One region of the Pseudomonas sp. NPDC089407 genome, then DNA from elsewhere that is predicted to be linked to it. Evidence: riboswitches for the same ligand, from Rfam matches in the RefSeq annotation. Region 1 holds a riboswitch; the other holds the start of a gene.
The links. Region 1 has a riboswitch for cobalamin ahead of ACI2KG_RS26145 (TonB-dependent receptor). Riboswitches for the same ligand answer to the same signal wherever they lie in the genome.
Positions count from the first base shown of each region.

Region 2: linked by a shared signal. The riboswitch ahead of cobO (cob(I)yrinic acid a,c-diamide adenosyltransferase) and the one ahead of ACI2KG_RS26145 (TonB-dependent receptor) in region 1 are both predicted to bind cobalamin.

Region 1 covers NZ_JBJDNB010000045.1:372-5,540, reverse strand. Annotated here, with positions in the region: gene ACI2KG_RS26160 (ligase-associated DNA damage response exonuclease) at 1-36, shown strand, start outside; gene ACI2KG_RS26155 (ATP-dependent DNA ligase) at 33-1,691, shown strand; gene ACI2KG_RS26150 (outer membrane beta-barrel protein) at 2,058-2,804, opposite strand; cobalamin riboswitch at 2,965-3,173, shown strand; gene ACI2KG_RS26145 (TonB-dependent receptor) at 3,285-5,169, shown strand, end outside.
Region 2 covers NZ_JBJDNB010000036.1:71-5,239, reverse strand. Annotated here, with positions in the region: gene cobD (threonine-phosphate decarboxylase CobD) at 1-556, opposite strand, end outside; gene cbiB (adenosylcobinamide-phosphate synthase CbiB) at 549-1,457, opposite strand; gene bluB (5,6-dimethylbenzimidazole synthase) at 1,454-2,104, opposite strand; gene ACI2KG_RS23385 (cobyrinate a,c-diamide synthase) at 2,101-3,396, opposite strand; gene cobO (cob(I)yrinic acid a,c-diamide adenosyltransferase) at 3,393-4,004, opposite strand; cobalamin riboswitch at 4,125-4,345, opposite strand; gene ACI2KG_RS23375 (hypothetical protein) at 4,481-5,059, shown strand.

The DNA.
Region 1 (5,169 bases):
GAGGACGACGTGCCAAACACCGAGCCGTCATCATGAAAGCCTTTGCCGCGTTGTACCTGCGCCTGGATGCGACCACCTCCAGCAACGCCAAGCTGGAAGCGCTGCGCGATTACTTCAGCATGGCCCCCGCCGAAGATGCCGCCTGGGCGGTGTACTTCCTGGCCGGCGGCCGCCCGCGTCAACTGGTCCCCACCCGCCTTTTGCGCGAACTGGCCACAGCCCTGGCCGGCCTGCCGGACTGGCTGTTCGAGGAAAGCTACCAGGCCGTGGGGGATCTGGCCGAAACCATTTCGCTGCTGCTGCCGTTGCATGCCGAGGGCAGCGAAGAGGGCCTGGCCATCTGGGTTGAACAGCACCTGCTGCCCTTGCGCGGGCTGCCGCCCGAGCAGATCCAGCAGCGCCTGCCGGCGCTCTGGGCGCAGCTGGACCGGCCTAGCCTGATGCTGTGCCTGAAGCTGATCACCGGCAGCTTTCGCGTGGGTGTGTCCAAGTTGCTGGTCACCCGCGCCTTGGCGCAGTTGGCCGGGCTGGACGCCAAACGCGTGGCCCAGCGCCTGGTCGGCTACACCGATATCAGCCATCGCCCCACGGCCGCCAGCTACCAGAAGCTGATCGCGGCCGAGTCCGCCGATGAACACAGCCAGCGTGGCGGCCAGCCCTACCCCTTCTTCCTGGCCCACCCGCTGCAGGCGCCAAGCGAGCAGTTCGATGCCTTGCTCGGGCCGCCAAGTGACTGGCAGATCGAATGGAAGTGGGACGGCATTCGCGCCCAGGTGGTCAAGCGCGACGGCCAGCTATGGGTGTGGTCGCGTGGCGAGGAACTGGTGACTGACCGCTTCCCCGAACTGCACAGCCTGGCGCAGACCTTGCCCGATGGCGTGGTGCTCGACGGGGAAATTCTGGTGTGGAAGCCAGGGAATACAGGTGCTGAACTGGCCGTACAGCCGTTTGCCTTGCTGCAGCAGCGTATCGGGCGCAAAACGCTTGGCAAAAAACTGCTGAACGATGCGCCGGTGGTGCTGCAGGCCTACGACCTGCTGGAGTGGCAAGGCGAGGACTGGCGCAGCCGACCTCAGCACGAACGCCGCAGCCAACTGGAACGCTTGCTGGAAGAGCACCCGCTGGCCCCGGTACTGCTATCGCCGCTGCTCGATGGCCCGAACTGGGCCGACCTTGCCCGCCAGCGCGAGCAGTCGCGCAGCCTGGGCGTCGAAGGCCTGATGCTCAAGCAGCGCGAAGCCCTGTACGGCGTAGGCCGCACCAAAGACATGGGCACCTGGTGGAAATGGAAGATCGACCCGTTCAGCGTCGATGCCGTGCTGATCTATGCCCAGCGTGGCCACGGCCGCCGGGCCAGCCTGTACAGCGACTACACCTTCGCCGTGTGGGATGCGCCGGCCGGCACGCCGGGGCGGGCCCTGGTGCCCTTTGCCAAAGCCTATTCCGGGCTCAGTGACGAAGAAATGCGCAAGGTCGACAGCATTATCCGCAAGACCACAGTAGAAACCTTCGGCCCGGTGCGCAGCGTGACACCCACGCTGGTGTTCGAGCTGGGCTTCGAAGGGATCGCCCTGTCGCGCCGTCACAAGAGCGGTATTGCCGTGCGCTTTCCGCGCATGTTGCGCTGGCGGCTGGACAAGCCAGTAGAAGAGGCGGATGACCTGGCGACCCTGCAAGCATTGCTGGCCTGACGCAAGTTCTGTACCGAGTTGGCTTCTTCGCGGGCTTGCCCGCTCTCATAGAACAAACTCTAACTTATTGATTTAGCGAAATTTGTGGGAGCGGGCTTGTCCCGCGAACACCGGCAAAGCCGGTGCCAGACACCGGGTTGCCTTCTTCGCGGGACAAGCCCGCTCCCACAATGGCCATTGTTCTCTGCGAGACAGCGCAGCCCGGAAGGGCTGGGTGATCTCCCACAGAACTGCACATAAGTCATTGGATTAGCGAGGACACTGTGGGAGCGGCTTTAGCCGCGAACACCGGCAAAGCCGGTGCCATGCACCGCGTTGGATTCTTCGCGGCTAAAGCCCCCACAGGGTATTGCTAACCGCTCTGGCTCAGAACGCCAGGCCTACCTTCACGCCAAACTCGTCACGCTTGAGCTTGGTGTTGTCCGCCACGGGGGTGTCCTCGTCCAGCTTGTACTCGGTACGGGTGTAATAAACCCCGGCCTGCACCGGCAAGCCACCCTGCTGGTTCATCAGCAACGTGACCTCGGCATAGGGGTTGGTGCGGTCCTTCAGGTCGACCGTATCGCTGCCAAAGTCGTCAACTTTCAGCCGGGCACGGCCATCGAGGGTATGCCGTGCCCCCACTTCTACCCGCAAGGTCGAGGCATCGAACTGGTGGTTATAGCCCAGCGCGGCCTTGGCAAACGGCGACTTCACAGTGAGCTTGGTATCAAGGTCGTTGATCTCCGGCTCGAAACGCGACCAGCTGTAGCCGCCCCCCACAGTCACGTCGACAAAGTTGCGGGCGTCCAGCGCCGCGCGCCAGCCGAGGTCAAGGTCGGCTTGGGCTTCCTTGAGTTTGTTGTCGTTCTTCTTACCATACTTGGCTTCTGCGCCGAGCTGGTAGATGAAGCCGGACTCAGCGGTCATCTTGTTGCCGAAGGTTGCGAATACCCCGCCCTGGCCCATATGTTCCTTGTCGCTTTCGCTACCGCCTTCGAACTTGAATGTGTCGTAGGCACCCGACAGGCCAAGGGTGAACAGCGGGTCGGTGCTAGGTGCGGCGATGGCCGCCAGCGGCGCGGCGATCAGGGCGAACAGGCAGGTGTGGCGCAACAGTTGACGAGCGGGCATGCGTGAAGTCTCCATGACTTGATAACGAATAACGAACGACCGGTTCGAGAACAGCGGCACTGGAAAAGTTCGAAAAGAAGTGAGCTGAAAAGCGCAACCCAGCGTTCACACAGATCATTCACCGCGCGCCAGTATTTGACGCCCCAACGTTTCGATGCTCAGATGCACGCCAGTTTCAGGTGTCCTGCGCCGCCGCGCGCAGGGTGAAACGGGAAGCCGGTGCGTCGTGTTGCCCACGACAAGTCCGGCGCTGCCCCCGCAACGGTAAGCGAGCGAACCCTTCGACATACCACTGTGCACACGCATGGGAAGGTGAAGGTTTCATGCCCCTCGCAAGCCCGGAGACCGGCCTGAAGCATCACTTGGCAACCCGCGGTGGGCGGGCGCAGGCCGGTATCCGTGCGCGCGCCTGCCTGCACGGAACGCCTCCTTTGCGTGTTTTCCACCGGGATCCATTCATTCCTGCAGCAGTGGAACGACATGTCCCGTATGTTCAAGCTTCACCCCCTGGCGGCCTGCCTGGCCGTCGCCCTGCCAGCCCTGGCCGATGACCGTGAGCCGCAACCCCTGGCCTTGCCATCAACGGCCATCACCGGCAGCCTCGACAGCCGTACTGTCGACTTGGCCACACCCACCCAGGCCGGCTCGCGCCTTGGCCTCAGTGCCCTGGAAACACCCGCCAGCACCAGCAGCATCAGTGCCGAGCAAATCCAGCAGCGCAACAACCTCACCGTGCAGGATGCCGTTACCCGCTCGCCAGGCATCACCTTCGTCGGCTCCCCGGGCGATGGCGGCACCGGCCTGTCCGCCCGTGGTTTTGCCGGGCACAGCTCAGTCATGACCTTGTTCGACGGCACGCGCCTGTTCACGGGTGCCGGCACCCAGACCTTCCCGGTCGACCCGTGGATGGTCGAGCGCATCGACGTGATCCGTGGCCCCGCCTCTGTGCTGTTCGGCGAAGGCGCCACGGGCGCGGTGGTCAACGTGATCCCGAAAAAGCCGTTTGCCGGCGAGGTGCGCAACCACCTGCGCCTGGGCTACGGCTCGTGGGACCGCCAGCAATTAGGCCTCGATAGCGGCGGCAGCGTCAGCGAGCGCCTGAGCTATCGCCTGACCCTGAACCAGCAGGCCGGTAATGGCTGGGTCGATCACACCACCTCGCGCAGCCTGGCCCTGAGCGCGGCACTGCGCTTCGACGCCAGCGAAGACCTCAGTTTCACCCTTGCCCATGACCGCGGCGAGGCACAACCTGCCAACTACTACGGCACCCCGCTGATCGACGGCCACTACCGCAGCAGCCTGCGCAAGAAAAACTACAACGTGCAGAACGACGTGCAGCGCTACGACGACGAGTGGACCCGGCTGACCACCGACTGGACGTTGAACGACCACGTCAGCGCCAGCAACCAGCTGTTCTACATCAAGAGCCGCCGCCACTGGCGCAATGCCGAAAACTACGACTGGGATGCCGAGCGCCAGCAGTTGCAGCGCGGCAGCTACCTGGAAATCAAGCACAACCAGGAGCAGTTCGGCGACCGTCAGACGTTCACCCTCGATCACTCGCTGTTCGGCCTGGCCAGCAAGACCGTACTCGGCGCCGAGTACAACAAGGTGGGTTTCAACGTCGACAGCAACGCCCCGTACAACGATGTCGGCGGCGATTACATCGACCCGTGGCAACCCCAGCCGGGCTGGTTCCACAGCGCCTCGCCACTGCGCCCGCAAACCCTGTCCACCACCCACACCTTCTCCCTGTTCGCTGAAAACCGCCTGCAGCTGAGTGATCGCCTGTCGCTGGTGACCGGCGTGCGCCGCGACCAGAACCACATCGACCGCGACAACCTGACCAACGACAGCCGCAGCGACCGCAGCCTGCAAGGTGGCAACTGGCGCGTCGGGCTGGTGTACGCGCTCAGTGACGACCTGTCGCTGTATGGCCAGTACTCCACCAGCGAGGACGGGGTGAACAACTTGATCAGCCTTAGCCCGAGCCAGATGCACTATGACCTGACCGAAGCGAAGCAGACCGAGGTGGGCCTGAAACAACGCTTCTGGGACGGCCGTGGCGAATGGACCCTGGCGGCCTACCATATCGTCAAGAAAAAGCTGCTGGTGGACGACCCGATCACCCACGAGCAGCAACAGGCCGGCCAGCAGACATCCGATGGCCTGGAAGCGACCCTGGAGCTGGCGCTGGCGCACCAGTGGCAGGTGTCGGCCAACGCCTCGCTGGTGCGCGCCAGGTATGACGACTTTGACGAGGTGGTCGGTGGCGTGGCAGAGGACCGCGCCGGCAACCGGCCAACCAACGTGCCACGGCGTACGGCCAACCTGTGGCTGAGCAAAGGCTTCGGCCAGCAGGTGG
Region 2 (5,169 bases), on a different contig from region 1:
CGATCAGCCCCGGGCGCTCGGCGCAGTCCACCACACTGTGTGCCGGGGTGTTGTCCATGAACGCTTCATCGACCAGCAGCCAGCCACCGCGGGCAGCCAGGCGTGCATGCCAGGCCAGCAGGCGCTCACGCGGCACGCGGTGCCCGGTAGGGTTGTTGGGGTTGACCAGCACCAGCACATCAAGGTTGTCGAGCGTCGCCTCGACCTGCGCTTCATCCAGCTCCACCAACTGATGCCCTGCCCGTTGCCAGGCATACGGGTGCTCGGCATAGCACGGGGTCAGTACCCCTACCCGGCCGGCTGCGCGCAACAGCGGCAACGCCTGGATCGCGGCTTGGGAACCGGCCACCGGCAACAGTTGCCTGGCGCCATAATAGGTGCGGGCAGCGTCTTCAAGACCGTCTTCAGTCTCCGGCAGGCGCGCCCAGGCGTCCACGGGGATCGGCGGGATCGGGAATGACCAGGGCGCGATGCCGCTGGACAGGTCGAGCCACTGCTCACGAGCGATACCATATTGCCGCACCGCGCGTAGCAGGCGACCCCCGTGTTCAAGCATTGAGATAGGCCCCCAGGCAAATCACCAGCAGCCACAGCCAGACGCCGCGCTGCACCAGGCCCCAGCCGCGCTCGATGGCATCGGCATCGGCCACCGGCCCCTCACCCAGGCGCGGCCGCTCATGCAACTCGCCGTGGTACACCGCAGGGCCGCCAAGTTCAACGCCCAGCGCGCCAGCGCCGGCTGCCATCACTGGCCCGGCATTCGGGCTGTCCCACAGCGGGCCCTGCTTGCGCCAGCAGGCTAGCGCCAGGCGAGTCTTGCCCAGCAACGCATAAGTCAGCGCCACTAGCCTTGCGGGAATATAGTTGAGCACGTCGTCGATGCGTGCCGCGCACCAGCCGAAGCGCTCGAAACGTTCGTTGCGGTAACCCCACATGGCATCCAGGGTATTGCTCAGGCGGTAGAGCACCACGCCCGGCGCACCGGCCACCACGAACCAGAACAGCGCGGCAAACACCGCATCGCTGCCGTTCTCCAGTACCGACTCGGTGGCCGCGCGGGCCACAGCCGGCTCGTCCAGCTCGCGGGTTTCGCGGCTGACCAGAAAGCCGACCCGGCGTCGCGCTTCTTCCAGGTCGCCCTGGCGCAAGGCATTGGCCACCGGCAGCACATGCTCGCCCAGGCTACGCAGCCCCACCGCACAATACAGCGCCAGCACATCCACCAGCCAGCCGATGTAGGGCAGCCAAGACAGCACCAGCGCCACCAGGGTCAGCGGCACCACCGCCAGAAACCACGCGCTCACGCCGTGGCTGCGCCAACCGCGGCCGCCGGCATTCAGGCGGCGCTCGAGGTTACCGGCCATGTTGCCGAAGGCCACCAGCGGATGGCGGCGCTGCGGCTCACCGAGCAACGCGTCCAGCGCCACCCCGGCCACAGTCAGCAAGGCCACACTCATTGACGCTCTCCCCATTGGTTCTCAAAAAGCATTTCGCTCAAGGGCCGCGCTTCGGCCCAGTTTTCCTGTACCAGCATCGGCACCGGGTAGAACTCGGTGACCGGCCCCAGGCACAGCACCGCCACCGGCTTGGCGCCGGCGGGCATGCCCAGCAGCGCCGCCAGTTGCAGCGGATCGAACAGCGACACCCAGCCCATGCCCAGCCCTTCGCCGCGCGCTGCCAGCCACAGGTTCTGGATGGCACAGGCCAGCGAGGCCAGGTCCATTTCCGGCAGGGTGCGGCGGCCGAAGATGTGCGGCTCGCGGTTGTCCATCAACGCCGCCACCAGCAGCTCGGCACAGTCGTTGATGCCTTCCACCTTCAGTTTCATGAAGGCATCGGAACGCTCACCCAACGCGTCGGCAGTGCGCACCCGCTCCGCCTCCACCAGCGCCTGGATGCGCGTGCGCAGGTCGCGCTGGGTGATGCGGATGAAACGCCAGGGCTGCATCAGCCCGACACTGGGCGCCTGGTGCGCGGCAGCCAGCAAGCGGCCCAACAGCGCCGGCGCCACATGGCCACCGGCGAAATGGCGCATGTCGCGGCGCTCGCCGATGGCCCGGTAGATTGCGGCGCGTTCGGCGTCGCTGAAAGCGTGTTCGCTCATGGTCGCAACAGCGCCGCCGCCGCATCCGGGTTGGAAGGGAAGTAGAAATGCACGTAAGAGGCCGTCAGCCGCCCCAGCCGGTACACGGCTTCATTGCCGCGTCCGCCGTTGGGGCTCAGGCCGCGGGCGATCGGCTCCAGCGCGGTGCTGGTCAGCGAATGGTGGTAGGTATGCCCGCGCAGGGTGCCTTCCGGCAATTCCACCGCCTGCAAGGCCAAAGCCGCCAAACGCTTCTGCATGGTTGCCTCGCCCGCCAGCAGGCCAAGCAGTTCGGCGCGCTCGCCGGCCACATCGGTCAGGGCATCGAGCAGGTACAACATACCGCCGCATTCGGCCAGCAACGGCTTGCCCTGTGCATGGTGGGCACGGATCGCTTCGCACATCGGTGCGTTGGCAGCCAGCGCGTGATGGTGCAGCTCGGGGTAGCCGCCCGGCAGGTATAGGCTGTCTACTGCAGGCAGCACGCGGTCGTGCAACGGCGAGAAGAATTCCAGCTGGGCACCGAGGTTGCGCAGCAACTCGAGGTTGGCGCCATAGGTAAAGGCGAACGCCTCGTCCCGCGCCACGCCGATACGCACACCCGCCAACGAGGCGGCGCAGGCTTGCGGCACGGGTTCGGCAAAGCTTACCGGTGGCGGCAGTGCCGCGTCGCAACTGGCGCCCAGCGCCTCGGCGGCAGCGTCCAGGCGGGCATCCAGGTCATTCAGTTCACTGGCCTGGACCAGGCCCAGGTGACGGCTGGGCAGTTCGATACCGCGTTCGCGGGACAAACCGCCATACCAGCGCAAGCCTTCGGTCAGGCTGCCTTCCAGCAGTTGCGCGTGGCGCAGGCTGCCCACCCGGTTGGCCAGCACACCGGCAAACGGCAGGTCGGCCTGGTAACGCGCCAGGCCCAGGGCCAGTGCGCCAAAGGTCTGGGCCATGGCCGTGCCGTCGATCACCGCCAGCACCGGCACACCGAAGTGGCGCGCCAGGTCGGCGCTGGACGGGGTGCCATCGAACAACCCCATCACGCCTTCGATCAGAATCAGGTCGGCCTCACCAGCCGCTTCCCATAACAGCCGCCGGCTTTCCTCGGCGCCGATCATCCACAGGTCCAGCTGGTACACCGGCGCGCCGCTGGCCCGCTCGAGAATCATGGGGTCAAGAAAGTCCGGCCCACACTTGAACACCCGCACCTTGCGTCCGAGGTTGCGGTGCAGGCGAGCCAGTGCGGCAGTGACGGTGGTCTTGCCCTGGCCCGAAGCGGGTGCCGCAATCAGCACGGCGGGGCAATGGCGCGCCTGGCTCACAGTTCGACGCCCTTCTGTGCGCGGATGCCGGCCTGGAAGGCATGCTTGAGCATGCCCATCTCGGTCACGGTGTCGGCCAGTTCGATCATTTCAGGCTTGGCAGCGCGGCCGGTGAGAATCACGTGCTGCTTGGGCGGGCGGGCCTGGATGTCGGACAGCACCTGGTCAAGGTCGAGATAGCCGTGCTTGAGGGCGATGTTCAGTTCATCCAGCACCACAAATTGCACGCTTGGGTCCTGCAGCAACTGGCGCGATACCGCCCAGGCCGCTTCAGCGGCGGCGATGTCGCGCTGGCGGTCCTGGGTTTCCCAGGTAAAACCCTCGCCCATCACGTGGTAGCGCACCTGCTCGGGGAAGCGGCGGAAGAACAGCTCTTCTCCGGTGCTGTTGCGGCCTTTGATGAACTGCACCACACCGCACTGCATGCCATGGCCCAGGGCGCGCGCGAGCATGCCGAAGGCCGAGCTGCTCTTGCCCTTGCCATTGCCGGTCAGCACCAGCAGCAGGCCGCACTCGTTGGGGGAATTGGCAATACGTTCGTCGATGATCGCCTTCTTGCGCTGCATGCGCGCCAGGTGGCGTTCGTCGCGTTCGGTGGGTTCGCTCATCAGGGTTCTCCGCAGGCTGGCACCACGGCAAGGCGCGGCGGCAGGGAATAGGCAGGCAGACGGAGAACGCGCAGGGGCCATGGCAAGGCGCCATGGTGCACCGCGCATCACCCTCCGTGATGCCGTTGGCAGATATCAGGCCGGTCTCCGGGCTTGTGAGCGGGCCTTGGCCCTGGCCTGCGCGCCTTCCCGGGTGCTTGCACCCAGTGGCCCTGCGCGGCCGCGACTCACCTACCGTTGCGGGGGCAGCGCCGGAATCGCGCCATGCTGGCGCCCACCGGCTTCCCAGTTTCACCCTGCCCAGTCGGGGCTGGCAGGGCACCTGAAACACGCGCGAAGGTTAGAGGGTTGTACCCGGAGCGTCAATCGAAGCAGCCCCTCGTTGAATGGCCAAATCGCCAGGCTGTGCCACACTGATATCACATAGCCACTACTCGCGACTGTATGCCAACACAAACACAACAGGAGAGCTCAGCATGCGAGGCCTGATCATCAACAACGCCAACCTGCAGTTCCTCAGCCCGGCGCTGGAGCGCTGGGTCGATTGCATCGATCGCTTCAATCAGTTTGCCGGCGATGCCGAAGCCCCCTACTGGCACGGCGCCGCCGCCAATGCCGGGCTGCTGGCAGCAGCAGCCTGGCAGGCTGAACTGGCAGCCCTGCAGCAGTTTGCCGGCAAGAAGCAGCGCGACGAAGGTGAGCATGAAGGGCGTTGCGACCTGTCGATCAGCAGTGCTGACGAGGTGCTGTACCTCAGCGTCAGCCAGCGTTGGCCAAAGGTCGCCAAGCTGGACATGGCGACCGCCCTGCAAGAAACCGCAGCGCGCGCCCGTCAAGTGGCCTATCCCAGCCAGTTGAAGGCCGGGGCGCTGTTCGTCAGCCCGTGGAAGGCTGGCCACCATGCCAGCCCCGAAGAGCTGCAGGATCTGGTCGATGACCTGCAGAAGCACAGCGCCTGCGCCATCGCCTGGTACTTTCCGTATGCCTACCGCAAGTTGCATAACGAACTGGGGCAGTATTTTCCGGGGGTTGCGTTGTTGCTCAAGCAGGCTTAAGCCATCGCCGGGCTTTTGATCTGGCTTTTGATCTGGCTTTTGATCTTGGCTTTTGATCTGGCTTTTGATCTTGATCTTGATCTTCGCGACTTCAGGAGGCCGAGCGAAGG